One region of the Endozoicomonas sp. Z74 genome, then DNA from elsewhere that is predicted to be linked to it. Evidence: predicted binding sites of a transcription regulator. Region 1 holds the regulator's gene; each other region holds the start of a gene.
The links. The regulator sigma-54, encoded in region 1, starts transcription at its own class of promoters, with help from an activator protein. The targets are predictions, from matches to a motif close to TGGCACNNNNNTTGCTNT.
Positions count from the first base shown of each region.

Region 2: the regulator sigma-54 is predicted to act here: its motif matches at 4,503-4,520, upstream of ACNRUY_RS24710 (sugar phosphorylase).
Region 3: the regulator sigma-54 is predicted to act here: its motif matches at 5,377-5,394, upstream of ACNRUY_RS02345 (formate/nitrite transporter family protein).

Region 1 covers NZ_JBLYZI010000032.1:5,979-17,533, reverse strand. The annotation lists gene lptA (lipopolysaccharide transport periplasmic protein LptA) at 1-252, shown strand, start outside; gene lptB (LPS export ABC transporter ATP-binding protein) at 411-1,136, shown strand; gene ACNRUY_RS11390 (hypothetical protein) at 1,238-1,597, shown strand; gene dcuC (C4-dicarboxylate transporter DcuC) at 1,880-3,256, opposite strand; gene ACNRUY_RS11380 (RNA polymerase factor sigma-54) at 3,710-5,197, shown strand; gene hpf (ribosome hibernation-promoting factor, HPF/YfiA family) at 5,316-5,627, shown strand; gene ptsN (PTS IIA-like nitrogen regulatory protein PtsN) at 5,703-6,158, shown strand; gene ACNRUY_RS11365 (F0F1 ATP synthase subunit B family protein) at 6,286-7,350, opposite strand; gene rapZ (RNase adapter RapZ) at 7,626-8,519, shown strand; gene ACNRUY_RS11355 (HPr family phosphocarrier protein) at 8,519-8,788, shown strand; gene mgtE (magnesium transporter) at 8,794-10,152, shown strand; gene pmbA (metalloprotease PmbA) at 10,206-11,555, opposite strand, start outside.
Region 2 covers NZ_JBLYZI010000150.1:825-9,643, reverse strand. The annotation lists gene ACNRUY_RS24730 (low-density lipoprotein receptor class A repeat-containing protein) at 1-1,379, shown strand, start outside; gene ACNRUY_RS24725 (glycosyltransferase family protein) at 1,441-2,661, opposite strand; gene ACNRUY_RS24720 (HAD-IIB family hydrolase) at 2,654-3,529, opposite strand; gene galU (UTP--glucose-1-phosphate uridylyltransferase GalU) at 3,584-4,420, opposite strand; gene ACNRUY_RS24710 (sugar phosphorylase) at 4,545-6,326, shown strand; gene ACNRUY_RS24705 (hypothetical protein) at 6,407-6,805, opposite strand; gene ACNRUY_RS24700 (competence protein CoiA family protein) at 6,942-7,991, opposite strand; gene ACNRUY_RS24695 (hypothetical protein) at 8,113-8,819, shown strand, end outside.
Region 3 covers NZ_JBLYZI010000005.1:35,268-46,822, forward strand. The annotation lists gene ACNRUY_RS02315 (hypothetical protein) at 1-318, opposite strand, end outside; gene ACNRUY_RS02320 (hypothetical protein) at 315-869, opposite strand; gene ACNRUY_RS02325 (hypothetical protein) at 896-1,345, opposite strand; gene ACNRUY_RS02330 (phosphoribosyltransferase) at 1,534-2,040, shown strand; gene aroC (chorismate synthase) at 2,117-3,199, opposite strand; gene prmB (50S ribosomal protein L3 N(5)-glutamine methyltransferase) at 3,309-4,253, opposite strand; gene ACNRUY_RS02345 (formate/nitrite transporter family protein) at 4,411-5,217, opposite strand; gene ACNRUY_RS02350 (glycoside-pentoside-hexuronide (GPH):cation symporter) at 5,769-7,109, opposite strand; gene ACNRUY_RS02355 (glycoside hydrolase family 3 N-terminal domain-containing protein) at 7,175-9,607, opposite strand; gene xylA (xylose isomerase) at 9,777-11,120, opposite strand; gene xylB (xylulokinase) at 11,131-11,555, opposite strand, start outside.

The DNA of each region.
Region 1 (11,555 bases):
CGGGCCTACTACGAAGAGCAGCAACCGGATGATCAGGGCACCCTGCAAGCCTGGGGTTACACCATCAAATATGAGGTGACGGGTGACCGTATTGAGCTGATCAGGAACGCCCAGCTTTCCCAGAAAGGTGATACCTTCAAAGGGGAGAAAATCAATTACAATCTGACCCAGCAGACGGTCAACGCCAAAGGGGCTGCAGGTAAAGACGGCAGTGGACGGGTTCAAATGGTTATCCAGCCCAAGCAGGAATAGAGCCTGGATGGCCAGTGCACCCGGAGCCACCCTGGCCTACCGGGACTTTGCCTGGCTGAGCTTTGAATAGCGGCGTTTTCCAGAAAGCCTCTTTACAGCAACGTTTTCGAAACACCATCACCCAACAGTATCATCACAAAAGGTTTACAGACTTCCGGATGGCAACCTTAAAGGCAGAACACCTCAGTAAAAGCTACAAAGGCAGAGACGTCGTCAAGGATGTTTCGCTGCAAGTCAACAGTGGCCAGATCGTTGGGCTGCTGGGTCCCAACGGCGCAGGTAAAACCACCTGTTTCTATATGATTGTCGGGCTGGTCAAGGCAGACGGCGGCAAAGTCTCTATCAACCAGCAAGATCTGACCTACCAGGCCATGCACAACCGGGCACGAGCTGGTGTGGGTTACCTGCCCCAGGAGGCGTCCATTTTCAGGCGCCTGAGCGTGAAAGACAATATCATGGCTATTCTGGAGACCCGCAAAGACCTGAACAGGAGTGAACGCACCCGCAAGATGGAATCACTACTGGATGAGTTCAATATTGGCCACATTCGTGACAGTGCGGGCATGGCTCTGTCAGGGGGAGAGCGTCGCCGGGCGGAAATCGCCAGAGCTCTGGCCACCGACCCCACCTTTATTCTTCTGGATGAACCCTTTGCCGGGGTTGACCCGATTTCCGTCGGCGATATCAAGTCCATCATCCGTCACCTGCAGAACCGCAATATCGGCGTACTGATCACCGACCACAACGTCCGGGAGACCCTGGATATCTGCGAGAAAGCTTACATCGTCAGCGAAGGGCACATCATTGCGGAAGGCGACAGTCATACCATTATGTCCAACCAGAAGGTCCGGGACGTTTATCTGGGGCACCAGTTCAGCCTCTGAACCATTGTGAGCGGAAAAACCGCTCACCCTGAACCTTTTAAACGCCATGCAGGCAGCATCACTTCAGTGAAATGAATAATAAGTCAAAAGAATATCGACGCATGCAAGTTGAGTTTTCACCAGCTACCTATGTGGGTATGCCAATAGCTAGTGTGCTTGCATTCCTTTCACTCAATCATTGGCTGTATGCTGCACCATTAATCATATTTCTAGCTGTCAGGTACTATTACGATGCTCCTTTAAGGTATTTGTTTAGAATTCATCACCACTACTTCAAAGTTTTTATAGCAATATTGGCTACCATAACCGTCATGTCAATTTCAATTTTGGCATTGATCCGAACCCCACTTTTAGAGCTTGTGATCATGATGATATTTCTCATTGGGGTTGTTGCGATGTTTGTTTTTCTTTATAAGTTCTATAGCCATGATCGTCTACAGAAAAATGGGGGAAAAATATAAGCTCTCGCTACAATTAACCCAGATCCTGCGCTGAGCTGGGTTGTTGCGCAGCCTCATAGCCCTACCTTGTTCCCTCGCACCGCAGGGGAACACTCTTCCACTCTCACATTGTAAGCATTGATTTCTACCCACCATAATTCAAATGATTCTGTAGATAAGGAAATTAACGGATGAGCACAACCTGCTGCCCCCATCTTGTGTTGAGGACGTATTTTCCAAAACCGGCAAAGCCGTATTCCAGGTTACCCCCCAGAATACGGCCGGTTCAGGTGGCAATGAACGTTACACAAACAAAATAACGTGCAACACAATCCCCAAAAGGAACGCGCCGATCATCGGTACCGATGTGCGCTTCACCACTTCAAACGGCGATATTTTTGCAATCCCCGCACAGGCGATCACCACCGCAGCAATCGGCGACATGGAGCGCCCCATAGAAGCGGCAAAGTTCATGGGCAGTAACATGGTCACCGCAGGCACACCAAAGCTTTTTGCCACATCCGGCGCCAGGGTAGCAAAGGACAGGAAAGCGGCATTACCAGACCCCATCATGATGGCCGATACCGCAATAAGCACCGCCATGAAAATGGCCATGGCCTCAGCGCCAATACCCAGCCCCTGGGCCGATCCCAGCAATGAGTCGATAGCACCAATGTGCTTCAGGCCGGTTGCGAATATCTCAGCACCGATAATCAGGCCAACCACAGGACCGAAAACAGCCCCCATGCCGCTGAGAAATTTATCGAACCCTTCGAGAGACTCTTTCACCTTTCTTGAACGCAGCAGCTCGCATAAGATGCCAGCAAACACACTGATCAACATGGCCATGACCAGATTCATCTTGATGGAAGAAACCATCATTTTGGAAAACGTCAGCAACAAGGCAAACGGAATCATCGGCAGCAGCGCGTAAAACCCGGGGGCTGCGGGTTTATCCGCCTTACCATCAGAGGATTCAAGCCCTTCACCTACGTGCTCAGCAGCAATGTACCCTTCCTTCAGGTCACAGCGACGCTGCCAGAAAAAGTGCAGTGCCGCAGCCAGCAAAGCCATAGGTACCGTCACCCAGGCCTGGTATCCCAGGAAGTACTCGGTAATATCCAGTCCGGACTGACTGGCGGCAAAGTTCGCATTCACCTGGGTCACACCGATTTCAAACGCTGCAGGAGAGGCAATCACAGCAACGGCAGAAGCTGGGCTCAGACCAATGTTTCTCAACACCGGATATAGAGTGACCATCAGCAGCAAACCCAGCCCGGTGGCAGAGGTGACAAACATCTGCAATACGACACTGAGCAGATAGCACAGAGCCAGCACTACATAAGGAGACCGGAAACGGCTGATCGGCTTGACCGCAAGGCGAACCAGCGCTTCTGAGGCACCAATGTGTGACATATAAGTGGCAAAGCCCCCACAGGCCATAATCGTCAGGCCAAGACTGGCCATCCGATAACTGAACACCGTGTTCATCAGCTGAAACAGATCAAAAGGCATAAACCCGGTTGCCTTGTCTGCCGGCAGAATGTCCTTGATCCCCATAAGAGCAGCAGCGCTCAGGAGAACAATGCCCGCAAGGGCAAGAGAGGCCGAGGCACTAAAATTTTTCACGATGGCATACACCACCAGCGCCACAATTGGTATAACGATTAAAATATCCATGGGATTCCCATCATCTTAAATTGACGGGCAGGCTATTTTTTGGACTATCGTTTGTAATTGATCGAAATCAATCCAATGGGTTATTGCCTCAACTTAAAAAAAAGCTATCGGGGTAACTCTCATTTCCGCCGTGGATAGCGCTGATAGCGCCCTGCAGGAAGAACCCATCGCTGTTATCCGGGCGGAAACTTCCCTGAGGTCTTCTCTCCAAAACAGGGTATTCATGACACTTTTTTATCTCTATTTTTGCTCATACAACTTTTTTCGGGCCTGACTATGGGTTTATAATCAGCCACACATGGAGAGTGGTCGCAAAAGCATCCGTGCTAATACTGACCAGACACCGGCGGTCTGAATAAGCTGACTGACAGTCATTGGGACTGGACTGCTGAATCAGGCGAAAAGGTGTTACGGTCTCCAGCGGACAACGAAGTAAAGGTATACGGTTGCCCTATGAAGCCTTCTTTACAGCTCAAGATGGGCCAGCAGCTGACCATGACTCCCCAGCTGCAGCAGGCCATCCGGCTGCTACAACTATCCACGCTGGACCTTCAGCATGAAATCCAGGAAGCCCTGGAATCCAATCCCATGCTGGAAGCAGAGGATAACCAGGCCAGTGATTCCGCTGCCGACGCAACAGCAGACAACGCAGCGGATTCCGGAGGCAAGGAAGAGCTGGTGGATCTGAGCGAAACCACCATCGAGCCTCAGCCCCAGGAAATGGCGGAATGGGCAGACAACATTCCCAACGAGCTGCCCGTCGACTCAGCCTGGGACGAGGTGTATTCCAGCCTGCCTGCCGCCAGTGGCGATGATGAATACGACCCCCTCTCCCGCTCCAAAACCGTGGAATCCCTTCAGGATCATCTTCAATGGCAGCTGGATATGGCCCCGATGAGCGACCGGGACCGTCTGCTGGGCCTGGCCATTATCGAAGCGGTCAATCCCGATGGCTATCTAACCTGCAGCATGGATGAACTCTATGTCTCCCTGCAGAGCCAGCTGGAAGAACTGGACCTGGAAGAACTGAAGGTGCTTCAGCACCGCATTCAGCAGTTTGACCCCATTGGCTGCGCCAGCAGTGATCTGAAAGAGTGCCTGCTGGTTCAGCTGCAGCAACTGCCAGACGATACCCCCCATTACCAGAATGCCGAAAAACTGATTCAGCAGCATCTTGAAGCCCTGGGGGCCAGAGATTATGCTCAGATCATGCGCAAAACCAAGCTCAAGGAAGATCAGCTGCGCGAGGCGCTTGGCCTGATCCAGAGTCTGACGCCCAAGCCCGGCAACGTAATCGATCCTTCCGAGGCAGAGTATGTGGTCCCTGACATATCCGTGCGCAAGGAAAAAAACCGCTGGGTGGTGGAACTGAACTCCGACGCTCTGCCTAAACTGCGCATCAACAACAATTACGCCTCCATGGTACAGCGGGCCAACAGCAGTCGTGATAACGTCTTCATGAAAAACCATCTTCAGGAAGCCCGATGGTTCCTGAAAAACCTTCAGAGCCGGAATGAAACTCTGATGAAAGTGGCCAGTCAGATCATCGCTTACCAGCAGGACTTTCTGGAACACGGTGACGAGGCCATGAAGCCTCTGGTACTGGCCGATATCGCCGAAGCCGTTGGCATGCATGAGTCTACGATCTCCCGGGTGACCACCCAGAAATACATGCACACCCCTCGTGGGGTCTATGAACTGAAGTACTTTTTCTCCAGCCATGTCAGTACGGCATCCGGAGGAGAGTGTTCATCAACGGCCATCCGGGCCCATATTCGAAAGCTGATTGCGGAAGAAAATACCCGTAAACCCTTGAGCGATAATAAAATTGCCAGCCTGCTGGGAGAACAGGGGATAAAAGTGGCCAGACGGACCATCGCCAAATACCGCGAATCCATGAACCTGCCACCCTCTAATGAGCGAAAGCAACTGGTGCCCTGATGTTTTTTTGCCCCAGGGCATCGCAAGCAGCAGGGAGAGTGTTAAAATCCATAATACAGCCAGTACGAAAATCCCGCGCACTGGTAAACATCTGGAAATGGGATCAGGAGAGCGTTACATGCAAGTCAACATCAGTGGACATCATGTCGAGGTAACAGAAGCTCTGCACGACTACGTCGCCAAGAAACTGGAACGTCTGGGCGCCCACTTTGACAATATCACCAATGTACAGGTGACTCTGAGTGTAGAGAAGCTGGTCCACAAGGCAGAAGCGGTTCTGCATACCCGTGGAGCCGATATCAACGCCACCGCAGAGAATGAAGACATGTACGCCGCCATTGACCAATTGTCGGACAGGCTTGACCGGCAGCTGGTCAAGCACAAGGAAAAAACGCTGGGTCGGATGCAGGGAGCCAGTGGGCGGCTTTAATCCAAGACGCCCCGAAGCGACCCGAATCTTGTCGTCTGACCAGCCCCACTATCCGGTCTCTTCAATAAAGAGTGTATGATCATTAATCACATCCTTACTCCCGGGCGCACCTTTCACGGTGTGCACGGGGTCAGCAAGAAAAAAATCCTTGAATTTATTGCCGAACGCATCAGCAGCGAAGTGCCTGCCATCAATGCCAAGGAGCTGTTTGAGGCACTGATTGCCCGGGAGCGACTGGGCACCACAGGCCTGGGCAATGGTATTGCCATCCCCCACTGCCGCTGCAAAGCCTGCCCGGAACCCATCGGGTTGTTTATGCGGCTGGATGAGCCAGTGGATTATGATGCGGTGGACCGGAAACCAGTGGATCTGGTCTTTGCCCTGATTGTACCGGAAGGGGAGAACCAGGAGCACCTGGATATTCTCAGGGCTCTGGCGGAGCGTTTTCAATCAGAGTCATTGCTTGGGGAGTTGCGAGCGACTGAAGATGCGCAGGCGCTGTATCAATACTTGACCGCTGCCCCAGCATGAGCATTGGGAACAGCAAAGCAAAACCCCCACAACAATCCAGTACTGAAGTGGGGGCTTTTTACCTAGGTCAGTATTCTAAGAGCCGCATGATTTAGCATGCAGACACTCAATGAAACAACTAGACCAATCAACCAACAAAGTAACTAACAATATTGGCCAGCATTGATCCAACACCCTTTTTAGGTGCCGAGGCTTCAACTATCTGATCAAGCTTGGTCAATACCTGCTGGTTTTGCTGTGCAAGCTTCATGTTTTCAACGGCTAATGCACTTATATTACTCTTAAGAGCCTCAACCTCAGGGGTCGCCTGCTTCTTGCGTTCAGCAGCCTTTTGCCGAATAGCATCCCTTTTCTCAGCTGCTTTTCTTTGCTTTTCTCTTATACCCTCAAGGTGTTTCTCCCGCCTGTCATTAGCATCCTCCATACGCGCCTGAGCATGTTCACTTCTCATCTCATGGGCCTGACTGGACTCTTTCAGGTTAAACTGTCGTCTGTTCAGGCCTTTGTCATGCATAGCCTTTGCATCTTCCTTGATAGCCTCCAGCTTTTCATCTCTTGCTTTCTCAGCTGAAGCAAGCTTCGCATTGAAATGCTCCAAGGCCTCCATTCTTCGCCTGTATTCCTCTTCGGACATCTCAGGGTTTCGGACACTGACAAAATCCACCTCTCGCCCTTCACCGTCAGCATCAGTAATAGTGATACTTACCTGGTTCGGATCACGAACTGTCAAGCTTTCATCTGACATTTCAGCCCTAGGATACTGATATGAGTAATCACTTTTAAGAGCAGGTCGACTGGCCGTTGCCTCAGAAAATCGGAATTCTGTAGCAGCGTAACCACTCCCATTTGCATAGGAGACAGCCTCTGGCTTACCCTTGATCTTCTCAATAATCCAGTTAATCGGACTTAACAGCACTGCTACGATCCGCTCCTTCAAGCTCTTTGGCTCGAGAGCCACTTCTGTTTCCATATCCATAGTGCAATTGACAACCCATTTATTAGGGATCAACTTGGTTTTAGGGCTTTCTTCTTTGACTACTTTTTTAGCACCCGTTTCAGATCTAAAAAAAACAGCGTTTTCTTCTCCTGTCGGGGTACTTGCTGCACTTGAATCGCCAGTACCATAACCACTGCTCAAACTTGAAGTGTCATCTAAAATATCCAATTTCATAACTGATGTATTCGCGTCCATAACCTATCTCCTTTATAAAGTGATTTATTCAAAACATCCTGGATCTATGGACAACCCATAAAGCCCCTCTGCTTCGAATTAAGACCAAACAATACGGATAACATTCACAGAAATGGATAACAGGGGTGTTACTACCACTAACGAATCTGCCCGCCCTACTTTTCCCCACGCCTTCCCCCGGTCACGCGATCATCATAAAATACAGCTATCCTATGGCTGCCAGCCCCAATAATACGGCCCATAAACAGTCATAAAGACAGCAGAAGGGAACTTTCATGAAGCTCATCATCATCAGCGGGCGTTCCGGCTCAGGTAAAAGCTCTGCACTGCATACCCTGGAAGATGAAGGGTTTTACTGTGTGGATAACCTGCCCGCCAACATGCTCAACCAGCTGCCAGACACCCTCAGGGCTTATCACCAGGATGCTTTACAGGAGAGCAGCCAGGAGGGCCAGAGCGAGCCTCCGGGAATGGCCGTCAGCATTGATGTGCGCAACGTTCCCGGAGCCCTTGAGCAGTTCCCCGGCTATCTGGAAGACCTGGAAAAAAAGGGGATTCAGTGTCAGGTTCTGTACCTGGATGCCGGTGATGAACAACTGATCAAGCGTTACAGCTCCACCCGCAGAAAGCACCCGATCAGCGATGAAACCACCTCCCTGAGAGAGGCGATCAAGCAGGAGAAACAGTTGCTCTCCCCCATTCTGGCTGAGGCGGATATTCGCTTTGATACCTCCTCTCTTTCAGTTCATCAGATCCGGGAACGGGTTCGTCAGGAAGTTCTGGGCAGTGCCAGCAACAGCATGACCGTTCTTTTTCAGTCTTTTGGTTTCAAGCACGGCGTGCCTTCCGATGCCGATTTTATTTTTGATGTCCGCTGCCTGCCCAACCCCTTCTGGGTCGAATCCCTGCGAGCCCATACCGGCCTGGAGCAACCGGTTCAGGATTTCCTGAAAAATGAGCCCGAGGTCATTGACATGCTGGGGGATATCCGGAAATTTATAGAGAAATGGCTACCCCGTTTTGAATCGGCCCAGCGCAGCTACATGACCATTGCCATTGGTTGCACCGGCGGGCAACATCGCTCCGTCTACATCAGCAAATGCCTGGGCGAACTATTTGCCGGACAGCTTGAGCGCGTGCAGGTCCGGCACAGGGAGCTTCCTGAATAATGATTACCCAGCAGGTGACGATCATTAACAAGCTTGGCCTTCATGCCAGGGCTGCTTCGAAATTTGTCTCCACCTCCTCTGCCTTTACCAGCCAGATCCAGGTGGGCTACAAAGGTCGCAAGGTAGATGGCAAAAGCATCATGGCCATCATGATGCTGGCAGCAGGCCAGGGTTCCCAACTGGAGCTGTTTTGTGATGGCCAGGATGAACACGAGGCCTGTCAGGCACTCTGCGAGCTGATTGCCGACTTTTTCGGTGAAGAGGAATAACGACAATGGCCCAGCAACTGCAACTGAGCATTGGCGAAACCGAGCTGAAAAAGCTCAATGATGCTCTGGAGCACGGGGTCTCGGCTGAGCTTCGCATTATGCTCAACAGCCTGCCACCGGCTGACTCCGCCCACCTGCTTGAGTCCTCCCCCCCCAAACTGCGCAGTCTGCTCTGGCGACTGATCGACCGGGATCAGGAAGGGGATGTCCTGCAGGAACTGAGCGATGATGTCCGTCAGTTTTTTCTGGACCGGATGAACGTCGCCGAGCTCAGGGCCATCACGGAAGGCCAGGACGTTGATGACATCGCCGACCTGTTGCAGCAACTCCCGGGCACCATTACCCGGAAAGTGCTGGATTCCATGGACAGCCAGGATCGCCAACGTGTTGAAGCGGTTCTGTCTTATCCTGAAGATTCCGCCGGCGGGCTGATGAACACCGACACCATCACGGTTCGCCCCAGTAATACCGTGGATGTGGTTCTGCGCTACCTTCGTCGCCACGAAGCTATTCCGGACATGACCGACAGCCTGCTGGTGGTCAACCGACGGGACGAATACATCGGCCGTCTGCCATTAACCCTGTTGCTGACCACCGACCCGGGAGCTACCGTCCGGGAGGTGATGCTTACCGATCTGGACCCTATCCCTGCGGATATGGAAGACACCCAGGTGGCTCAGCTCTTCGAGCGTCAGGACCTGATCTCTGCACCGGTGGTGGATGACAGTGGCAAACTGCTTGGCCGGATCACCATTGACGATGTGGTGGATGTGATTCGTGAAGACGCCGAACATTCCATGATGAGCATGGCCGGTCTGGACGACGACGAAGACACCTTTGCCCCTCCCCTGAGAACCGCACGGCGCCGGGCGGTATGGCTGGGAATCAATCTGATCACGGCCTTTATTGCCGCCTCTGTGATCGGGCTGTTTCAGGAAACCATTGATAAAGTGGTGGCCCTGGCCGTGCTGATGCCCATCGTCGCCGGAATGGGGGGAAATGCCGGAAGCCAGGCATTAACGCTGGTAATCCGGGGGATGGCTCTGGGACAAATCAGCAGGACCAACCTGAAGTGGCTGCTGAGCAGGGAGCTGGTGGCAGGCTTTCTGAACGGTCTGCTCTGGGCAGCCCTGGTGTCCGCCATCGCCTGGTTCTGGTTTGATGACCCGGTCATTTCTCTGGTCATTGCCTGCGCCATGGTCATTAATCTCAGCGTAGCGGTCATGACCGGGGCTTCTCTGCCGGTTCTGCTCAAGTCCATGAATATTGACCCGGCCCTGGCGGGCAGCATTATCCTGACCACGATTTCCGATGTGGTGGGTTTCTTTTCCTTTCTGGGACTGGCCACGCTTTTTTACGGTTAAAGAGATTCCCACGCTTTCAGACCCTGAAGGTCCCGGCGTGGGAACCCGCAAACTCACTCTCCAGCCAGTTTCATACCGCTGACCAGAATCGATCCCGTCTGCACATTCCCCCGACGGTCCACATCATCCCCCACCGCCACAATATTCTGATAAATGTCTTTCAGGTTCCCGGCAATGGTCACTTCTGAAACCGGGTACTGAATTTCACCGTTCTCCACCCAGAAACCGCCTGCGCCCCTGGAGTAATCCCCTGTCACCGTATTCACGCCCTGCCCCATCAGTTCCGTGACCAGAAGACCGGTGCCCATTTGTTTCAGCAAATCCTCCTGGGAGCCGGTCTTTTCAGAAACAGTACTTTCAACAAAAAGATTATTCACCCCTCCGGCATTGGCGGTACTGTCCATGTTCAGCTTGCGCCCTGAATAAGTACTCAGAATATAATTCTGAAGCACACCGCCCGAGATAAAGTCCTTGGCCCGGGTAGCCAGCCCGTCATTATCAAAACTGGCCGAGCCCATGTGATTCTTCAGATGGGGTTGCTCATGAATCCTCATCCAGTCAGGAAACACCGGCTTACCAAGGTGATCCAGCAGAAATGAAGCCTGCCGGTAGAGGCTGCCACCACTGATCGCCCCCAGAAAATGGGAAATCAGCCCGGAAGCCATATCCGGCGCAAACAATACCGGCACTTCCGCCGTACCCACTTTACGGGCACCCAGGCGCCTGACGGTTCGTTCGGCCGCCGTTCTGCCCACCTGGGCCGCCTCCTCAAGACCACCGGCATCACGGGCCACCGTGTACCAGTAATCCCGCTGCATATCTTCCCCTTCCTGACCGATCAACACGGCGCTCAGACTGTGCCGGCTGGAAACATAACTGCCCACAAAACCATGACTGTTGCCATACACCCGGCAGCCCTGATGGGTTGATACACTGGCACCGTCAGAGTTGACAATTTTATTGCTGAAGGTACGGCCAGCCTCTTCGCACTTCAGGGCAATATCGATGGCCTGCTCAGCATCAACCCCCCAGGGGTGATAAAGATCAAGATCAGGCAACTGACTGCCATCCGCCATCAGTGCCGGCTCTGCCAGCCCGGCGTAGGGATCTTCGGAAGCGTAGCGGGCAATATCACAGGCCGCTTTTACCGTTTCCCGAATGGCCTTGCCACTGCTGTCTGAGGTACTGGCCGACCCTTTTTTCTGCCCAAGATACACCGTAATCCCGAAGCCCTGGTCACGATTAAACTCAACGGTTTCGACATCCCCCATGCGCACGCTGGCCGATAATCCGGCATCCAGGCTGATGCCCACCTCACAGGCATCTGCACCCTGGCGGGCAGCTTCCTCAACAATATCGCCAGCCAGCGCTTTCAGGCGCGCCTCTTCACTTCGAGGATCCAG
Region 2 (8,819 bases), on a different contig from region 1:
GGGCTGTAGAGCATGTTTCAGAAGTTCTGCCAGCAGTTTTTGCGCAGTTACAATTTTATTGCTTCTTCATCTGCTTTTTTTGCTACTCCTGCACCGCTCATGCCACATCAATTTGTAACATCACAACACGCTGTGATCAATCATGCCAGAATTACAATCCATGCTGCAAAATAATTACCAACATATGGATTGACGAAGGTGGTGCAAGCGATGACATGAATGAATGGCTTCTTCAACAGAACTGCTTTGTTTGCCCCTACAATGGGGTAACTATCCTCCCGGAACAATGTTGCGATGGAATTAACGACTGCTCAGACCAGGCTGACGAGACAACCACTCCTAAACCTGATTTGAAATATGCGGCCCCCCCTGGCTGCTTCAGGTGCAATGATGGCAGCCGCAAGATTTTAATGAGCCTCGTCTGTGATGGGATAAAGGACTGCGATGACGGTAGTGATGAAACCGCAACAAACTGCAAAGCCCGATCATACACATTTGACGACATGAATAAAAAGCTGAAATACTACATGCGTATTCACGGCTTTACATGCGATTATCTTGATCGTGGCAATGCAGACAACTTTCCACTGGATTCTGTTCGGGAGTGGCTACAACGATATTTCCAGCACACACACACACGCACACACCCAACGCCTGCCCAGTATAAATATTCAAATAAACCTTACTCTGGTGCGATGTACGTATGCCCCAATGATAAGGTCATTCCGTTTGGATGGTTATGCGATGACATTGATGACTGCGGAGATAACAGTGACGAACGCACTCAAGGCATAAATCCACCCTGTGTCGAGTGCAAAAATTCACGAACTCTCGCACCTCTCAAGATGTATCCTCTGGACTACTGTAGTGAAATGAGCTACAAAGACAGAATTGGTAACTGCCTTCCACAAACCAATTTCTCTACTACCTTCCCTACTACCTTCCCTACTACCAAAGAACAAGACAGTACCCGTGTTCGAACAATCATAGAGGACGAACCGTATGGTTATAGCACATTGCAAACCATTATAATGGGTGGTTGTGTTGCGGGAATTGGCATAGCATCCATAGTCATAACAGGCGTGATTTTACACAAATGCGAACATGCTAAAGAAGGGTGGTTGGTTCAATTATTATCCTACTGGTCTCAAATGTTTTCTCAGACCCATCAGCCTGCCCCCACAGATGATCCAAATATGGACATTGAAATGACTGAAATAACGACGCAAGCAAAAGCAACAACAATAGGAGCAATAGAAGAAATAACTAATTTAGGGTCAGAAGTAGTTACTCAAGGGGCTGAAGCCCAAGCCTCCAGTTGGGCGAGCTGGCTCTTGAACAAAATTACCAATCCCTGGCCGAAAAGCCAGGAAAACTGAATTCTCGCGAAGGTGTGGGGGGGGGGGGCAGCAGCATCCCTCTTCCTGAATACCCACCAAATCATAGAGGCCCCGCATTATCTTCCTCAACGGCATCATACAACCGCTCCAGCACATCCGGAACCGCCGACACCACCCGGTTCCAGCTGGGAATAAAGGGGGTTTCCATAGGGTTTTCCAGAAAGTGCTGCCCCGCCTCCATAATGTTGCGGGCAAACAGTTCCACCGCGCGCTCCTCACTGTCGCGATCCACATGCAGGCCGTTGATCATGGCATCGCTGTAATAGGACTCGATAAAATCCAGGGCCACCCGGTAATAAGTGGCCTTAATGGTACGAAAAGTTTCAGCATTAAACTGGGTACCGATGGTGGCCAGCTTCCGGAACACCGCCTTGATAATGTCGTGGCTCATCTTGGAGAGACCACGGCTCATATCCCCCTCGGACAAAGGTTGATGCTTGTGGTCATAGACATCAGCAATATCCACCTGGCAGAGCCGTTTGCTGGAATAGTTGCGCTTCACTTCAGAGAGCACACCGATTTCCAGCCCCCAGTCACTGGGAATCCGGATATCGTTGAACACCTCCGTCCTCATGGAAAACTCACCCGCCAGGGGGTAACGGAAACTGTCCATGTATTCCAGATATTCCATGGGCCCTAAAATCTTCTTCAATGACCGCAACAGCGGTGTTACCAGCAAGCGACTGACCCGACCGTTCAATTTATTATCGGCCACCCGGGCATAATAGCCTTTACAGAAGTCGTAACTGAACGCCGGATTGGCTACAGGGTAGAGCAGCCGTGCCAAAAGATCCCGCTGGTAAGTGACAATATCACAGTCATGCAGGGCCACGGCTTCCGACTTCGCCGAGGCCAGCACATAGCCATAGCAATACCAGACATTACGCCCCTTGCCCGGCTCCTTGGGGGCCAGTCCTTTTTCATGGAGCAACCCATCCAGTTTCCTTAACCGGGGACCGTCCTGCCAGAGGATTCGGTGGTGCTGCCGCAACTGCCCGAAAAAATCCCGGGCATGGGCAAACTGCGCCTCATCCGCCCGGTCCAGCCCGATCACTATTTCCGACAGGTAACGAACTTGACTGAGTTCCTGGACAATAGGCCCCAGGGCCGGCCCCTCCAGCTCTGAATAAAGAGAAGGAAGCACCAGCGACATAGGGCGCTGACGGGAAAACGCCATCAACTCCTGCTCCATATCCTCTGTGGAGCGAACCCTCAGATTATGAAAATTGGTAATAATGCCGTTCTGATAGAAGTCACCCATAACAAAGTCCTTTTCCAGTATCTTTTCCACTATCTTTTCCAAAATGCCTGCCAGCACTCTTCCCTGCGAAAGCGTCCAGCAACTGATGAACTGCCTGATTCCAGCCCCTGGGGCCTGCCTCATCGGTAACCAGCACTTGCGTCAGGTGATCAACCACTGGCGCACAGCCATGGTCCGATCGAATCAGTACAGGGCAATCCACGACATTGAGCATGGGCAGGTCGTTCATGCCGTCCCCCAACCCAATGGTCTGCCACTGAACCTGGGGAGCAGATGCCCGGTATCGACGAGTCAGGCTGATGGCAGCACGGCCTTTATCCCCCTTGCCACACACATGGTAGAAACGCCCTCCCCGGTTCAAATGCAGCCCCTCTTTTTCCAGCTGCTCCACAAACGCTTCCAGAGCCTCTTGTGAATCCTGCCAGACCAGAGGTTCACTGGCTTTCCGGTTACCGGCCTGCTCTGCTTCCGCCAGTGTAAGCCCGGTGAGCTCAACCACATCCGAAGGGGTGCAATCACCGAACCCGGTAAAGCGAAACCCATATTGACGACGCATGTTGCTTAACAGCCGTCGCAGGGTGCGATAGGGCTGCCCATGAAAAAAGTGGGTACACTGCTGGGCATCCGAGTCTTCAAAATAACCCGCTGGCACCGTGGTTATCATGCCGTTTTCAGTAATAAATGGATGACGGATACCCATGGCGTCCTGCAGCGGCCTGACCTCTTCCAGGGTTTTACTGGTATTGAACACCACCGGGATATTCAGCTCCCGGAGCCGCTGCAGTGCAGTGCTGGCCGCCTCCCATGAATAACTGTGGTGATCCAGCAGGCTGCCATCCAGATCCGTAAACACCAGAAACTGCTTCATAACCGTAACCCTGGATGGCCAGACCCGTTCATAGAAATGCTCATACCAGCACCCTCACTGAGCGAATTGATTCAGGCGGCGCTGATAAATGGCGTTGGTAGCCTCCACAAAGCCACTGATGCTGCCACAGTCAAAACGCTCACCGGCAAACTTGCAGGCAATAACATGGCCACTTCGGGCCTGGGAAAGAATCGCGTCGGTTAACTGTACTTCGCCATTTCTGCCAGGCGTCGTGTTTTCAATGATGTCAAAAATATCCGGCGTAAGAATGTACCGGCCAATCACTGCCAGATTGCTGGGCGCCTCTCCAGGCCCCGGTTTCTCCACCATATCCGTCACCCGAACCAGGTTGTCTCCCATGGGCTCTCCGGCAATCACCCCGTACTTGTCCACCTCTTCAGGGGGAACTTCCTGAACGGCCAGCACGGTGCAACGAAACTGGTTATACAATTCAACCAGTTGGGCCATAACCAACGGGCCATGATCATTGATGCAGAGATCGTCGGCCAGCACCACGCCAAAAGGCTGATCCCCCATCAAGGGCCTGCCAGAGAGAACCGCATGCCCCAACCCCAGCATCTGGTTCTGCCGTATATAGGAAAAAGTACAGGCCGACATGACGTCGCGAATACTGGCCAGCTTCTCTTCCTTCCCACTTCCGGAAATCTCCGCTTCCAGTTCATAGTTGATATCAAAGTGGTCGGGAATGGCGCGCTTGTTTCTGCCATTAACAAAACCAAGATCCGTCAATCCGGCCGCCATGGCCTCCTCAACACCGTATTGAATCAGGGGTTTGTCCACGATGGGCAACATTTCCTTGGGCATGGACTTGGTAGCGGGTAAAAACCGGGTGCCATACCCCGCTACAGGAAAAAGGCATTTTTTGATCATCAGTTCACTCCCTGTGCATTCTTGTATCCGTGGATATCCATCACTCAATGACTCATCAAGCAGAAGTTGTGCCAGTTTCAAATGGCACAACTTCTGCTTGTTTATCTTCACTGAAAAACCTGCATTGAAAAAACAAGTGTTCAGTTTTGTTATTGACAAGGAGCGCCTCTTGCAAAGCTACCCGATCCGGTTCGCCCGGTTTCACCAGGCCCTCAGTGAGCTGTTGCAACGGCCCTATGGGGAACAGGCAGAGAACCTGGCCAGCACCATTGTGCGCAGGGTTGAGCACTTTATTCATAAGCACCCGAACCTGAGCCACCCGGGTTGGAGTGAGAAAGATATTTTCCTGATCACCTACGGCGACAGTCTTATGGAGACTCCCCACAACCCAGATTCACCCCACCCCCTTAACACCCTGTGCGGCTTTCTTGAACACTATCTGGACGACCTCATTACCACCGTTCATGTCCTTCCCTACTTCCCTTTCAGTTCAGACGACGGTTTTTCGGTGATTGATTATCTGGCGGTAAACCCGGCTCTGGGAAACTGGGGTGATATTGCCAGGCTGGCCAGCCGGTACCGGGTCATGACCGACCTTGTCATCAACCATATTTCCCGGGAAAGCCTCTGGTTTGCGGATTTTGTCAGCGGCACCCGGCCGGGGCGCGACTTTTTTATTGAAGTGGATCCGGACACCGACCTGAGCCCCGTCATCCGTCCCAGGAACTCTCCGCTGCTGGTACCCATCCAGACCCGGAGGGGCACCCGGCACGTCTGGGCCACCTTCAGCGAAGACCAGATTGACCTGAATTTCAAAAACCCGGATGTCCTGATCCGGATGATCGACATTCTGCTTTTTTATCTGTCACAGGGCACCTCGGTGGTGCGCCTGGATGCCATCGCTTACCTCTGGAAGACCATGGGAACACCCTGCATTCACCGGCCCGAGACCCACAACATTGTCAAACTGATACGACGGGTTCTGGAAAAAGCCTGCCCTGGCAGTTTATTACTGACAGAAACCAATGTCCCCGACCCGGAAAACCTCAGCTATTTCGGCCAAGGGGACGAAGCTCACATGGTGTACCAGTTCGCCCTCCCCCCCCTGGTACTCCATGCACTGAACCGGGGCACGGAAAAATATCTGTCGCACTGGATCGATGCACAGCCCGATTACCCAGAGGGATGCACCGTATTGAACTTCACCGCCTCCCACGACGGCATCGGCCTGAGACCCCTGGAAGGCCTGGTTCCTGAAACAGAGGTGATGGAACTGGTGGACAGCATGCACCGCTTTGGCGGCTTTGTGAGTGTCCGCACGCTTTCTGACCAGAGCGAAAAACCCTATGAAATCAACATCTCTCTGTTTGATGCCATGAAGGGGACCCGACGAGGAGAGGACCACTGGCAGGCCCAGCGTTTTCTCTGCTCACAGATCATCATGTTGGGGATGCGGGGGATTCCGGCCATCTACATCCATAGCCTGCTGGCCACCCCCAACGACCTGGCAGGGGTTGAAAGCTCTGGCCGCACCCGCTCCATCAACCGGCGCCGATGGGCGATCGATGAACTGATCCCGGAACTGGACAACCCCGTCTCCATCCAGGGCATGGTGTTTCACACCCTGAAATCCCTGATGGCCATACGACAGAAGGAACCCTGCTTTCATCCGGACATCCCCCAGCAGGTCATGACCGTCAGCCCCGGAATTTTCGCCTTTCGCCGAGTGGACAACAACACCGGCCGCACCCTGGTGGCACTGCACAACCTGACCATGGTTCACCAGCAACTGACCATGGATGAATACCTGGGCTGGCATGATCTTATTGAACAGAAAACCGCGAACCTGTCCCAGCTCAAGCCCTATCAGTCCCTTTGGCTGGTAGATCCTTCTTCAGAACTATGATCCACAGGCCCCAAAAACGCCCTTTGAAAAAAAACCGTTAAGGAGCCAACAACAGAACGCCTGTTATTTTTTTCATTTATCTATCTACTTTTTGCCCCCTCTGGAATAACAATCACTTCGATGCGATGTTCTTTTGCCAGTCGTTCCATGACCGAATCTGATTGATCACAAATAGCGACAGTCTTGATGGATTTGGGTTGAAAAGTTTGTAGAAGTATGCCGGAAAAATAGGCCTGCCCCATCAGGTACATTCCAAGTCGGCCGGCTTTGACTTGAACGGCAATGATGTCTTTCCCCTTGATGGACACCTCCCTGGCGGAGGCTGTTCTTCTCTCATTGTCCAGAATGATGAGCCCATCGAGCAACCTGCGAGCAGCGGTTTTGTCGGGATGCTGTTTCACCAGCATGAATTCTTCTACAAGAATGCCACCTACCTGGTTCCAGTACTGCCGTAAACGCCACGTTTCTCTTTTGCTCATACTCAGGCTGATTGTTCAGGCCAATGATAGGGTGGTTGTCGGTGGGAGCGGGAAAAAGGTTAGGGCAACCTGGCTGGCAGCAGGAAAAGTCTCTGGTCGACTTTCCTCTGCCAGATAGTGGTGCATTCAGTGGTGATTACTCGACTCGAACATCCAACACAACCGGGATGAATCGTCGACCGTTGATTTTGGTACCCATGATGAGACTGGCTTCCACAGGGTACTCCAGCTCTTTCAGTTTTTGGATACAGGATTCGTCCAGATCAATCTCTTCCATTTCAAAGCCGCCAGATTGGGTGCACGTAAAGTTTCGGGTGCTATGCGCCAGAACAGGGCGGGTGGTGTAAACTTTCGAGAGCTCGAAATCATTTCGGTAGCGGGGTGAGTAACCGTGGCCGACTTTAAAGCCAAGCAGCATATGATTATCGGGGTTTTCCGGTGTCAGTGAGGGTGGCTGAACTGTCTGGCGTTTCAGAGCTTTATTAGCTTCAATGGCAGCGTCAGCGGCGCGATCGGCTTCCAGGGCTAACTGATCCACTTCGATCTGTAGGTTAGCCAGAACTTGCTGGTGAACTGGGTTGTTGATCCAGTGTCGCGGTGCAGTGGAAAGCACTGCCTGGGCCACCTCCTCTGGTGATGCATCCCTGGCCAGCTGGGACAGGTCGATCTCCATCATGCAGGCTTCGGTAGCCAACGCCTTGCTCTGTTTGTCATCATCCACCTTATGGGAGACGCAAACCTCAATATCCAGGGTTCGGTTTTCGTAGGGGTATCCCGTCGCGTCTGAACGATAACCGTTTATGAACACTTCCAGGTCGACTTTTTCGAACTCGATCCGTTGGCCCAGAATCTTCAGCTGGCGGACATGGGTTTTTCCCTGTTTGTCGATGGCAACGGCTTTGAGTTCGTCGGTGGGAATCAAAACGGCCTTGTGCTCTTGAATCATCTGTTTTGCGTAGCGGTACAAGGCCGTTTCAATACAGGCTTCGCTGTCAACGCCCTTGTGATGGGCAAAGTGGTGGGTGCGCACTTCCCCCTTGCGGGCAACCAGCGGTGCCTGGCAGCCAGGGCAGAAACAGTCGCATGAGAGGCCGCTGTCGACGTCTGATATATGCACGACTTTTCCCGCCTGGATACCGTAACGCAGCTCTACGGAACGCTCTTGTTGTTGGTTTTTTGTGCTCATGATCCATTCTCCTGTTAGTCATTCTGATCACTTGGCCAGCGGGGTGCTGGTGAGCTTAAGAGTGGTATGGCATAGTCCGCTGAAACAGAGATAAACATGGGTATAAGGGGTAAGTCGGGGTATGGAGAAGCTGGGGGTGGATACCGTTCAGGCCAGAGCAGATGCGGTGCAGAGTGTGTTGAGGTTTATCGAAGAGAAGGAGTGCCAGGAAAGCCTGACTTTTCCCCTTCTGTTTTTAAAAGCCTTGGCAAAATTGACTCAAAAAGATCTTGCCAGGGAGATTAAGTCGGAAAATTTGGTCTACGAGCCGAGTGAAATTATGAAATGGCTCGAAGATAATGTGGTTGCTCATTTCAAGTACGAAAGCGTGTCCGATTACATTGGTCGCCAGTATCGAGATTTATTCAAAAAATACTTGAACGACGATGTTCGTATCGAAGGCATTGCCAGTGAACATCAACTGAATTTTTATGGTGTGCCCGGAAAAATCACAGGAGGTGGAAAAGGAAAAAAGAATCAATATCGGCTGGAAGCCAAGCCTGTCTCCGATGAGGTGAAATCCACGGCCCATAAGCAAGCCGAGTACAATGTGCCCGGTGCGGTGCTTCGTTACAAGGAGCAGAAAAAAAAGCGTCTGCCAGGATTGGTGCGATGGCTGGATAATTTGGATATCGTGGGCTGGAAACTGGTCTTCCTTCTGGTCACGATTCTGTTCCCTCTCATGGTGTTTTTGTTGATTATGGGCAGTGTTTCTGTTGCGCCCATCTTACCCAGCGTTAGCCAGTTTATTTTGAGCGGGATGACCTGGCCCATTCTGGGCTCCTTTGT
Region 3 (11,555 bases), on a different contig from region 1:
CAGCATCTGTTTATCCCCTCTTGGACGGACGGTCACGGTCACCCGCAACTGATAGCCATCCAGCTTGGTGGCACTGACTGTACCCAGCACTTCATCCGCCTTATCAACCACAAACCCCAAATCCTGCAAGGTAGAGATCACACTTCGAAGAGTCAGGGACTTGTCACTGGTGTCAAATGCCCGGGTCTGGATATTTCGTGCCTGAACCTGACTTTCACTGGTGGAAAGCAGCTCTTTTCGAGACCAGGATTGGCAGCCGGCCAGGCCAGTGATCAGGCAGATAATGAACAGGATGTTCATCAACGACATTGGTTTCATATTTTCTGTCCCTCCAGAAACACAGCCTTGGATAACCGGTCAAAAAATTCCTGATACATCGACGGCTCCTCCAGCCGCTCCGTCAAGGTCACCTTTCCCTTGGTATCCCAGATAATCCTCTGGAAAGTGACCCGGACAAAATGCCCCTTGCCATCACTATCAGGCACAGGACGAACCACCAGGGACACCCGCAGCTTCTGGCTTTTATCAACATCCACTGACATCATGCCCATGCTGAAAAATGCCACCGCAGCAGAGGTCGCCCACTGCCCATAGTTGGTGGCATCCCGATCCTTGGAGCCCACTATCAGGCCCAGACGGGCTTCACTCTCATCAATATTAAAGCCAAGGTACTGAATGACGCTGGCCGACGCGGATAAAATATCCTCTTCCGATACCCCCTGGTACTTCCGGGTCTGAAGAGAGCGCTTTTCGAGAGACTCTGGAGACAATTTCAAAGCATCTTTAGGTATCTTCTGGCAACCTGCCATGACCAATACCACCGCCAGCAGCAAAGCCTGCCAGCAAGCCATACTTCCATAGGGTTTCATGGAACAACCTGCCTGCATATCGCCCTCTAGAACCGTGACGTATGATAGGCAAAGTCACGAACCTTTTTCTGATCATCAAACTTGATAATCACGGTCAGGGTCCGCTGTGACTTGGAACTGGCACCAGAGCCAGCACTGTAACCAGGCATTCCCCCACCCCCAAATGATTTGCCCCAGCCAAGAATAAGCGCAGTTACGCCGCCACTGCTGGCAGAATAAGCGGTATCTGTGGCCACTTTGTCATAGATCCAGACCTCCCGACGCTCCTCATCCGTCGAGACCACATTGGGCGATCCAAGCACCTGGGCCACCTCAGCACCACTCATGCCAACGCGGATTTCACGCTGAACCTTACCCACCGTCATTTTGTCCGTGGAGTCATCCATCACAGCCTTACGGTGTTCCGTAGCGGTACAACCAAACAGTGCAGACAAAAGCAGAAGTGCAGAAACGCCCCGTAAAACGGCTATATACATAGGGATACCTCCCGAATCCTGAGTAAACCTGTCCTCCAGTTAACCGCTGGAAGAGAGTCAGTTGCAGCAAATCAGGAAGTTTAGACCAGTATTTTCAGGAAAGTTCAAAACAGGCTCCTCATTGAACCCATAGAGCTGCAGGCATAAAATAACCCGCTTTCAAAACCGGATCATCTGAAGCCCCCTTCATGCAGCAATACAACTTTACCTATAACGATATCCACAACACCATCCAGAAAACCGCCACCGAGCTGACCAAGGCTGGCTACCAGCCAGACTATCTGCTGGCCATTGGCGGTGGTGGCCTGATCCCTGCGCGGATCATGAGAACGTACATTAACCGGCCCATCCTGATTGTCTCACTGTCCAGATACAGTGATGAAACCGGCACCGCCCCGGCGGAGCAGCCCATTAAGTTACAATGGCTGGAAACGGATATAGACCTGACCGGCAAGAAAGTACTGGTCATTGATGAAGTGGATGATGAAAGAACCACCCTGGAGTTCACTCTCCAGCACCTGTTTGAAAGCCAGCCCGGGGCTGAATTTTCAGCGTTTGTGGTGCACAACAAAAAGAAGGAGAAAAAAGGACGCCTGCCTGAAGCGTTGAAACACTTTTTTGTGGGTGAAGAAATTGAAGATTACTGGATCAATTATGCCTGGGATGCAGAAAATATCGACACCTTTGGGCAGTAAGTTCTGACTCACGGATACCCCGTCCGAAAAAACAAAAAATGAGCCATGCCAACCGGTGCCACATGGCTCATATCATTCAAATCACTGGTGCCGGACTGACCACATCCGCATTCTGCGCCCGCTGTCGCATAAAGTGATCCATCAGGGTAATGGCCATCATGGCTTCAGCAATGGGCACCGCCCGGATGCCCACACAGGGGTCATGGCGGCCCTTGGTGACCACTTCCGTAGCTTCACCGTCCTTATTGATGGTTTTGCCAGGCGTGGTAATGCTGGACGTTGGCTTCAGGGCAATATGGGCAACAATGTCCTGGCCAGAACTGATGCCTCCCAGAATCCCACCAGCATGATTGGAGAGAAATCCTTCCGGGGTCATTTCATCCCGGTGTTCGGTGCCCTTTTGCTGGACGGAGTCAAAACCATCTCCGATTTCAACCCCCTTCACCGCATTGATACTCAGCAGTGAATGAGCCAGATCCGCATCCAGACGGTCAAAAACCGGCTCCCCCCAGCCTGGAGGCACCCCGGTCGCCATCACCGAGACCCTCGCACCTACAGAGTTCCCCTCTTTTCGCAACTGGGTAATCAGGGCTTCCATGTCAGGCACCTTATCCGCATCCGGAGAGAAGAACGGGTTATTGCGCACTTCATTCCAGTCAAAGGACTCCGCTTTGATAGAGCCGATCTGGGAAAGCCATCCCTTGACTTCAATCCCCATGGTTTGCAGGTACTTCCGGGCAATGGCACCTGCTGCTACGCGCATGGCTGTCTCACGGGCGGAAGAGCGCCCTCCTCCCCGGTAATCCCGAAATCCGTATTTATGGGTATAGGTGTAGTCGGCATGACCTGGCCGGAACAGGTTCATGATTTCAGAGTAATCCTTGGAGCGCTGATCCTGGTTTTCAATCAGCAGCCCGATGGGCGTACCGGTGGTTTTGCCTTCAAAAACACCGGAAAGAATTTTCACCTGATCCGGTTCACGACGCTGGGTGGTAAACTTTGACGTACCGGGCTTGCGTCGGTCCAGGTCTACCTGGAGGTCAGCCTCTGTCAGGGGCATACCGGGAGGGCAACCATCCACAATACACCCCAGAGCCAGGCCATGGGACTCCCCAAAGCTGGTTACCCTGAACAGTTGCCCTATGCTGTTTCCTGCCATATTCGAGCCATCTCATTGTTGTCTATCCGGGGAAGGCCGGTGGTTATCAGGCCACCCGCCTTTCCCGCTCTTTGTTGTTCCGCCTCTGGGTGGCCACAGCTTCTTTCAGTCAGGCTGCCAGCCGGCTTTTAAACAGCGGTTGAAACTCCCGGCAAAGCTCTGCGGATAATACCAGAACACCATGGCCTCCAGCATCGAACTCCGGCCACACAAACGGCACTTCCGGGTATTCATCCTGCAACGCCCATTGACTGTTTCCCACCTCAAGCACCAGTAGTCCCCGGTCATCCAGGTAATCGGCTGCCTGGGCCAGAATCCGGCGGGCAAAGTCGAGCCCGTCATCCCCGGCCGCAAGACCAAGGCGGGGCTCATGACTGAATTCATCGGGCATATCGGACATGTCTTCAGCATCCACATAGGGTGGGTTGCTGAGAATCAACTGATAACGGGGTCTTTCCGGCAGATGATCCAGGAATCCGAACAGGTCTGACTGAATGGCCTGTACCCGGCCCCAGAGTTCATGCTGGTCAATATTGATATTGGCCACTTCCAGAGCATCATCGGAAATATCCAGCAAATCTACCTGGGACTCCGGGAAAGCATGGGCAGAAGCAATGCCGATACAACCGGACCCTGCGCAAAGATCCAGAACCCGGCTGACGGTCACCTCACCCAGCCAGGGCTGAAACTGCTGACGAATCAACTCACCCACCGGCGAGCGGGGAACCAGCACCCGCTCGTCCACATAAAAGGGCATATCGAAGAACCAGGCCTGGTTGACCAGATAAGCCAGGGGCTTACGACTGCTGACCCGCTGCTCAATCAGGCTGGCCACCGACTGCCGTTCATTCATGGACAGACGACTGTCCAGATAGCTTTCCGGCAAATCCCAGGGAAGCTGCAGTACCTGATACACCAGGTGCATGGACTCATCCAGCGCATTATCACTGCCATGTCCGAAAAAGAGGCCTGCTTCATTAAAACGGCTGGCGCCCCAGCGTACAAAATCCCGGATGGAAACCAGGCCTTCCCAGGACTCATTGGAGTCGGTCACATGCTATCCTCCAGGGCTCGTTGTAGGAAACAAGCCCCACTCGCGATCATTAAAGCGGTCTAAAATAGCATATTTGCCAGGAAAAAGGACGAAGGGTTTGATATTCGAAGAGGGAGGCAGGGCCTCAGGTCTGAGACCTGCCCTGCCCGGAAATGCATCAGGCCCGGCTGGGTGCCGTTCTTACATGGGTGGTGTAAAGCGTTAATCCGGTAAAAGCGAGACCACCGACCAGGTTACCCAGAACCGTGGGGATCTCATTCCAGACCAGATAGTCCATTACCGAAAAATCTGCGCCCAGAATGATGCCGGATGGAAACAGGAACATATTCACTACAGAGTGTTCAAAGGCCATAAAAAAGAACAGCATGATCGGCATCCACATGGAGATCACTTTGCCACTGACCGAGGTGGAAATCATCGCTCCCACCACCCCCATGGAAACCATCCAGTTACAGAGCATCCCGCGGAAAAAGATCGTCAGCCAGCCAACCAGTCCATACTCGGCATAACCCAGGGTTCGCGCCTCACCGACACCGGCTATTTTTTCCCCGATGGCACCGGGCTCGACCGAGAAACCATAGGTAAAGACAAACGCCATCATAAAGGCCACCGTCAATGCGCCGGCAAAGTTACCGGTAAAAACCAGCCCCCAGTTTCTCAGCACCCCTTTTACGGTGACACCCGGACGTTTATCCAGTAATGCCAGAGGGGCCAGCACAAACACCCCGGTCAGCAGGTCAAACCCCATCAAATACAACATGCAGAAACCCACCGGGAAAAGAACAGCACCCAGCAATCCAGAGCCGGTCTGCACAGAAATGGTAATGGCAAAAACCGCGGCCAGGGCGAGAATGGCTCCGGCCATATAGGCTCTGATCAGAGTGTCCCGGGTGGACATATGAATTTTGGCTTCACCGGCGTCCACCATTTTGGTGACAAAATCCGCGGGGACTAAATAAGACATGGCATTCCCTTCAGCGTTATTCGATTGAATAATAACCAATCAGAATGCACTTCCCCCGAATTCTGATCGATAAACGATGGCTGTTTTCCTCTCTCATCCTGTTGAAGATCAAACCAGGACAGGAGCAGCAAAAAACAACCTTCTTTTACAAATCTACGTACAGCAAAGGGTGTGCCATTCGCAATAACAGTAAATGCCCGGCTCTTTGATTAGGGGCTGTTGATGTTTTAGCGTGAGCTCAGTGGTTAGTAAAGCGGCCTAACGCAAGGCGGACTGGCGCAGCGCGCATTCTACGTCAAGCCAGTTCAACACAGCCGGAAGGCCGCTTTACGAACCACCCGAAGGGCCAAAGCCAGCGCTTCCGTACCATCGTTGCAGCAGCTTGAAAGACGACGGTATTCCTGCGCTACTGCGCCTTGGCACGAAAACGCTGGCTTTGGCTGAGCACACGACAAAACATCAACAGCCCCTAGTAATCCACCATTAACGCACGACCAGAGTGCACCCTGTGAAAAGGGTGCACAATCTCTGTCCACTTTGCAGAGCCGGGTTCAATAAGCACCTGCTCCATCCAATTCGCTATTAATCTCCCTCACCTTCTCGCTATGCAGCCGGTACTGAATCATCCAGCCAAAGACCACCAGATAACCGATGGCCGGAAAAAGGGTGTTCAACATCACAATGCCGGAAATGGCTTCTTCCGTCTGTACGGCATTGGCTTCGTATCCATACTGAGACAACAGCCAGGTGGCCATGGCTCCTCCTACAGCCACTCCCAGCTTGAGGGCAAACAGAGTGGCAGAAAACGTGAGGCCATCAGTCCGACGCCCTGTTTTCAACTCTCCGTAATCCACCACATCCGCATTCATGGCCCAGAGGATGGTGGCCGCCGCCATATTGGTTATCCCCAGAAGAAACAACAGGACCATGATCAGACCGACCGCCGTTGGCGGTACAAAATACTGAATGAATAAAAGCCCAGCCGAGCACAGAATCAGTAACCGGAATATGGCCAGCTTGCAGAAAGACCGGGTCAGTACCCGGGCCAGAATCCCTCCGGCAACGCTGCCCATCATAAACAGTGACAACACGGTAGCTCCCAGATCCGGCCGCTCCATATAATAGGAGGTGTAGTACAGGTTCACCGTCGAACGCATCACACTGGTGATCAGGAACAGAAAATTAAGACCGGCAATGACACGCCACTGGTCATTGGTCAGGAACAAGGCCTTGAGTTCCTTTCGGAAGTTATGGGTGCTGGATGCCACGGGTTTTACCCGCTCGCGGGTAAAGGCAAAACACAGGAAAAAAAGCAGGACGGCAAGCAGGCTCATAACCGCCATGGCCATCTGATACCCTTTGGCCCGGTTATCCGCCCCAAAGGCTTCGGTCATGGGGAGCACCAGCGAAGCAACCGCCAACCCCGTAAGGGAGACAAAAACAAAGCGGTACGCACTCAGGCTCATCCGATCTTCCGGCTCTCTGGAAATGACACCCCCCAGGGCGCAATAGGGAATATTGATGGCCGTGTACAGAACCATCATTAATGAGTAGGTGATATAGGCGTAAACCAGTTTGGCACTGTCCCCCCAGTCCGGTGTGGTAAATGCCAGCGCAGTAATAATGCCATAGGGCACGGCAAGCCAGAGTAAGTAAGGGCGATAACGTCCCCATCGGGTTTGCGTTCGATCGGCAATTGCCCCCATAAGCGGATCCGTGACGGCATCAATGACACGCACCACCAAAAACAGCGTGGCCACTGCCGCCGCGGAAATGCCAAAAATATCGGTGTAAAAGAAAGCCAGCAACAGGGTAACAGACTGGAAAACAATATTGCTGGCAGAATCCCCCATGGCAAATGCCACTTTTTCCCGCACAGTAATCGTACTCACGGCGGGCTTCCCCCTTCAGTTAAAACAGAAAAAAAGGCAACCCGGAAGGGTTGCCCGGAATGGTTTTAAACAGACTCCGAAACCGTTGAAACCTTGCGCTCAACGTGTTCGACTTTGGCCTCGCTTTCCATACGCCAGTGTTTTTCCAATTTACGGCATGTACCGTTTATGGTGACGATTCCTTCCAGTTGAATGTCATTACTTGAGGCTCCGACCATAACCCGGAATTCGCCGCCTTCTACCACCCTTTTGCCCTTGAGGCTGGTAAAATTCAGCATATCCACAGGAACCCTGAAGGTCACCAGAGCCTGTTCTCCCGGCTCCAGCGATACCCGCTTGAAAGCTTTGAGTTCTTTTACCGGGCGTACAACCGAGGCATAAAGATCACGAAAATACACCTGGACCACTTCAGTACCGGACCGGGTTCCTGTATTGGTCACCTCACAGCTGAATAAAACGTCTCCTGTCTTAATATCAATATTGGCAGAATCAAAAGAGAGATTGGAATATTCAAAACGGGTGTAGGTCAGGCCATAACCGAAGGGATACCAGCTGCCAAAATGCCGGGCAATGGGAGTGCCACAACTTTTGAACTTATGGTTGTAGTAAAATGGCACAGCGCCTGCACTGCCGGGAATGGATACGGTCAGTCGCCCGGAAGGGCTGCGGATTCCGGCAATCAACTCAGCCAGGGCTTCCCCCCCTTCCTGCCCGGGGGCAAAACTCATCAGAATGGCAGCCGCCTGCTCTCTGATTTTGTCACTTAAAGTGTATGGCCGGCCGCAGGTCATTAACACGACAGTGGGGGTACCTGAGTCAATGACCGCTTCCACCAGCTGTTGTTGAACTCCGGGCAGCTGCAGGGAATCAGTATCACTGCCTTCCCCTACGGTTCCTGTCTGGAACAACCCTGCCAGGTCCCCCACACAAACCAGGGCGATATCCGCTTTTTCAGCAGCGGCAACCGCCTCTGGAATCTGTGAGATATCCTGACTGACAGGAGACTCACGCATTGGCTCTACTTCAGCTTGTCCCGGGAAGACCGGAGCCTCAGAAGTTCTTTTGGGCAGAATGTCACAACCTCTGGCGTATGAAGTGCGTTCCTCGCCATACAGTTTCGTTATGGACGACAGCGGTGTCTTAACGTTATCAACGGATTCCGGGCGGTTCCCATCAAACATCACCACATGGGCCGGAAAACTGTAACCGCACAGCAAAGCCATCGGGTCTGCCGCAGTGGGGCCTATTACGGCAATATTCTGCCCATGGCCCGGGTCCACTGGCAGAGTGCCGTCGTTTTTCAGAAGCACTGCAGACTGCAGCGCGATCTCTTTAGCGGTGGTTTGGGCTTCTTCAGACTGGAAACAAATGCCTTTTTCATCCACATAGGGGTTTTCAAACAACCCCAACCTGAATTTTTCAGTCAGAACACTGGCAACAATTTCGTTAATCCGGGTTTCACTGATGCTTCGCCTTTCGAGTGCTGCGGGCAAGTGTTCTGCAGAAACCCCCATAGGCAGTTCAATATCAAGGCCGGCATTAAATGCCATGGCGGCAGAGCCGGCAATATCTCCGGCGACCCGGTGATGACCGGACAACATATCAATACCGCCATAATCCGCCACAACCAGGCCATTAAAACCCCACTGCTTGCGTAACACTTCTGTAAGCAGGAAATCCGAACCATGACAGGGCTCACCATCAATATCATGATAAGCCGGCATCACTGAACCAGGGTCAGCCTGTTTGACCACCATCTCAAAAGGCAGCATAAAAGTGTCGTTCAGCTCCCGGTAACCCAGATTAACCGGAGCATGATTGCGGGCCCCTTCGCTGGCGGAGTGACCGACAAAGTGCTTCAGGGTCGCCAGCAGATCACGATTTTTGCCCTGCAGGCCACGAACATAGCGGGTACCCATAAGACCAACAAGATAGGGGTCTTCCCCCATGGTTTCTTCTGTTCGGCCCCAGCGAACGTCTCTGGAAACATCCAGAACGGGAGCCAGCCCCTGTTGTGCCCCGATACTTTTCATTTCAACCCGTATGGCCCGGGCCGCCCGCTCAATCAGTTCCGGATTCCAGGTGCTTCCGTAACTCAAAGAGGAAGGAAACAGAGTGGCTCCCCTGGCCATCATACCCACCAGGCACTCTTCATGGGACATCGCCGGAATACCGAGCCGGGTTTCTTCAACCAGAAACTTCTGCAATTTGTTCAGCCGCTTGACGCTGATTTCAGGAGCAACAGCCTGACTGCCCAGGGGACGGGTTATCTGCCCCATGCCGTACTTCATTTTCTTCCTGAGTTCATTTGGGTCCGGTGCTTCCAGCATGGCCACGGGCTTGGTGGCCAGTTCACCGTCTTCATCATAAAACAGCCAGTAGGCGTGCATCTGGGCCATTTTTTCTTCAATGGTCATCCGCCCCAGCAAGTCAGTGACGCGCTCAGAGATGGACAGTTCCGGGTTTTTATAGGGTATTTCATTGGTTATATCGGTCATTATTCATTCCCCCCATTGCTTTTCCAGGATGACAACCCTTTTGCAATCCTGGTCTAGCGGTGCAAACGAAACTCAACTAATGATCAGACTGTGATGGGCGACTGTGATAAACAGCCACCGTGGATGCCAAAACCATGGCATTACAACAATGCCGCTGACCTCCGTCGTGTCAGCTGAAAATGTAGCGGTTAACCATGTTTTCCAGGTGCTCCTGCTGCCCGGATACCGGCTCAGGTTGAAGATCCTGTTTCAACACCTGGTTACGGAGGCTATCCAGGGACTGTTCACCCCGGAGAATGGCTTCTCCAGAGGGCGTGCTCCAGCCCTGATAACGTTCAGCCACGGCCTGCAGCAGAACTTCCTGTTCCAGCAACCGGGCAGCCTTTATCAAAGCCAGCGCCAGGGTGTCGATCCCCCCCACATGCCCATGAAACAGATCTTTGCTATCAATACTCTGTCGCCGCAGCTTGGCGTCAAAATTAAACCCACCCGTGGTCAGCCCTCCAGCCTTGATTACTTCGTATATGGCCAGGGTCATCTCTTCCACACTGTTTGGAAACTGATCGGTATCCCAGCCCAACAACAGATCCCCCCGGTTGGCATCAATGCTGCCGAGAATACCCAGTGATGCTGCAGTGGCAATTTCATGCTGGAAAGTATGTCCGGCCAACGTCGCATGATTCACTTCAATATTGACCTTCACTTCATGCTCCAGGCCAAACTGCTGTAGAAAACTATGAACAGTGGCAACGTCATGATCGTATTGATGCTTGGTGGGCTCCTGGGGTTTGGGTTCGATCAGCAAAGTGCCCCTGAACCCGATTTTGTGCTTGTGCTCCACCACCATCTGCATAAATCGGCCAAGCTGTTCCCGCTCCTGGCGCAGGTCTGTGTTCAGTAGCGTTTCGTAACCTTCACGGCCTCCCCATAGCACATAGTTTTCCCCTCCGAGGCGATGTGTGGCCTCCATGGCATGGGCCACCTGGGTAGCTGCACAGGCAAATACTTCCGGGTTCGGACTGGAAGCGGCTCCCGACATATAGCGACGATGGCCAAAACAGTTAGCCGTTCCCCACAATAGCCGGATTCCGGTTTTTTCCTGCTTATCCCCCAGATAATCCGTCATGGCCTTGAAGCCATCCGTAAAGGTTTTAAGAGAATCGCTGGCAGGTGCTACATCGGTATCATGGAAGCAGTAGAAGGGAACATCCAGCTTACCGGCCAGCTCAAAAGCGGCGTCCGCTTTAAGGCGTGCAGCTACCATTGGCTCCGGTTGGTTCCACAGTCGGCGAAAAGACGGATCGCCAAAAACATCGTTTCCCTGCCAGCAGAAATTATGCCAGTAACACACCGCCAGTCTCAGGTGCTCGGCCATGGTCTTGCCCAGGATCACCCGATCTTTGTCGTAAAAGTGGTAGCACAGGGTATCTAAACGCTCATCACCCGCTTGACTCCCCTTAAAGCAAACCTTGTCAATGCCTGAAAACAGTTCTTTATGGATTGCCTGGCTCATCACACTCTCCTTAATGGGCACCGAAATCGTCGATCAGTGATTGATAAATACGCTGGAATTGTCGATGTTTGCTGTGGTATTGATCGGCTAACAGAGGGTTCGGCTGATGAGTTTGTGTCAACTCGGGTACCGGACAGAAATCAGCCACTGAAGCCGGTGAGTAATCCCGTTGTAAGCCAAGCCGGGCCAGACGGGCAGCCCCCAAAGCCGGTCCTACTTCGCTGCCGGCTCGATAATGCAGGGGCATCTGAAGAATATCAGCCAGCATCTGCCGCCAGAGCGGGCTTTGAGCCCCCCCTCCAATCAAAGTGATCTGATCCATCCTTGCGCCAGCGCTCTGCAAAGCCTGGTAACCATCTTTGAGCCCCATGGATACCCCTTCCAACACAGCCCGTGTCAGATCCGGGCGGCGTGTGTCATGATCCATACCGAAAA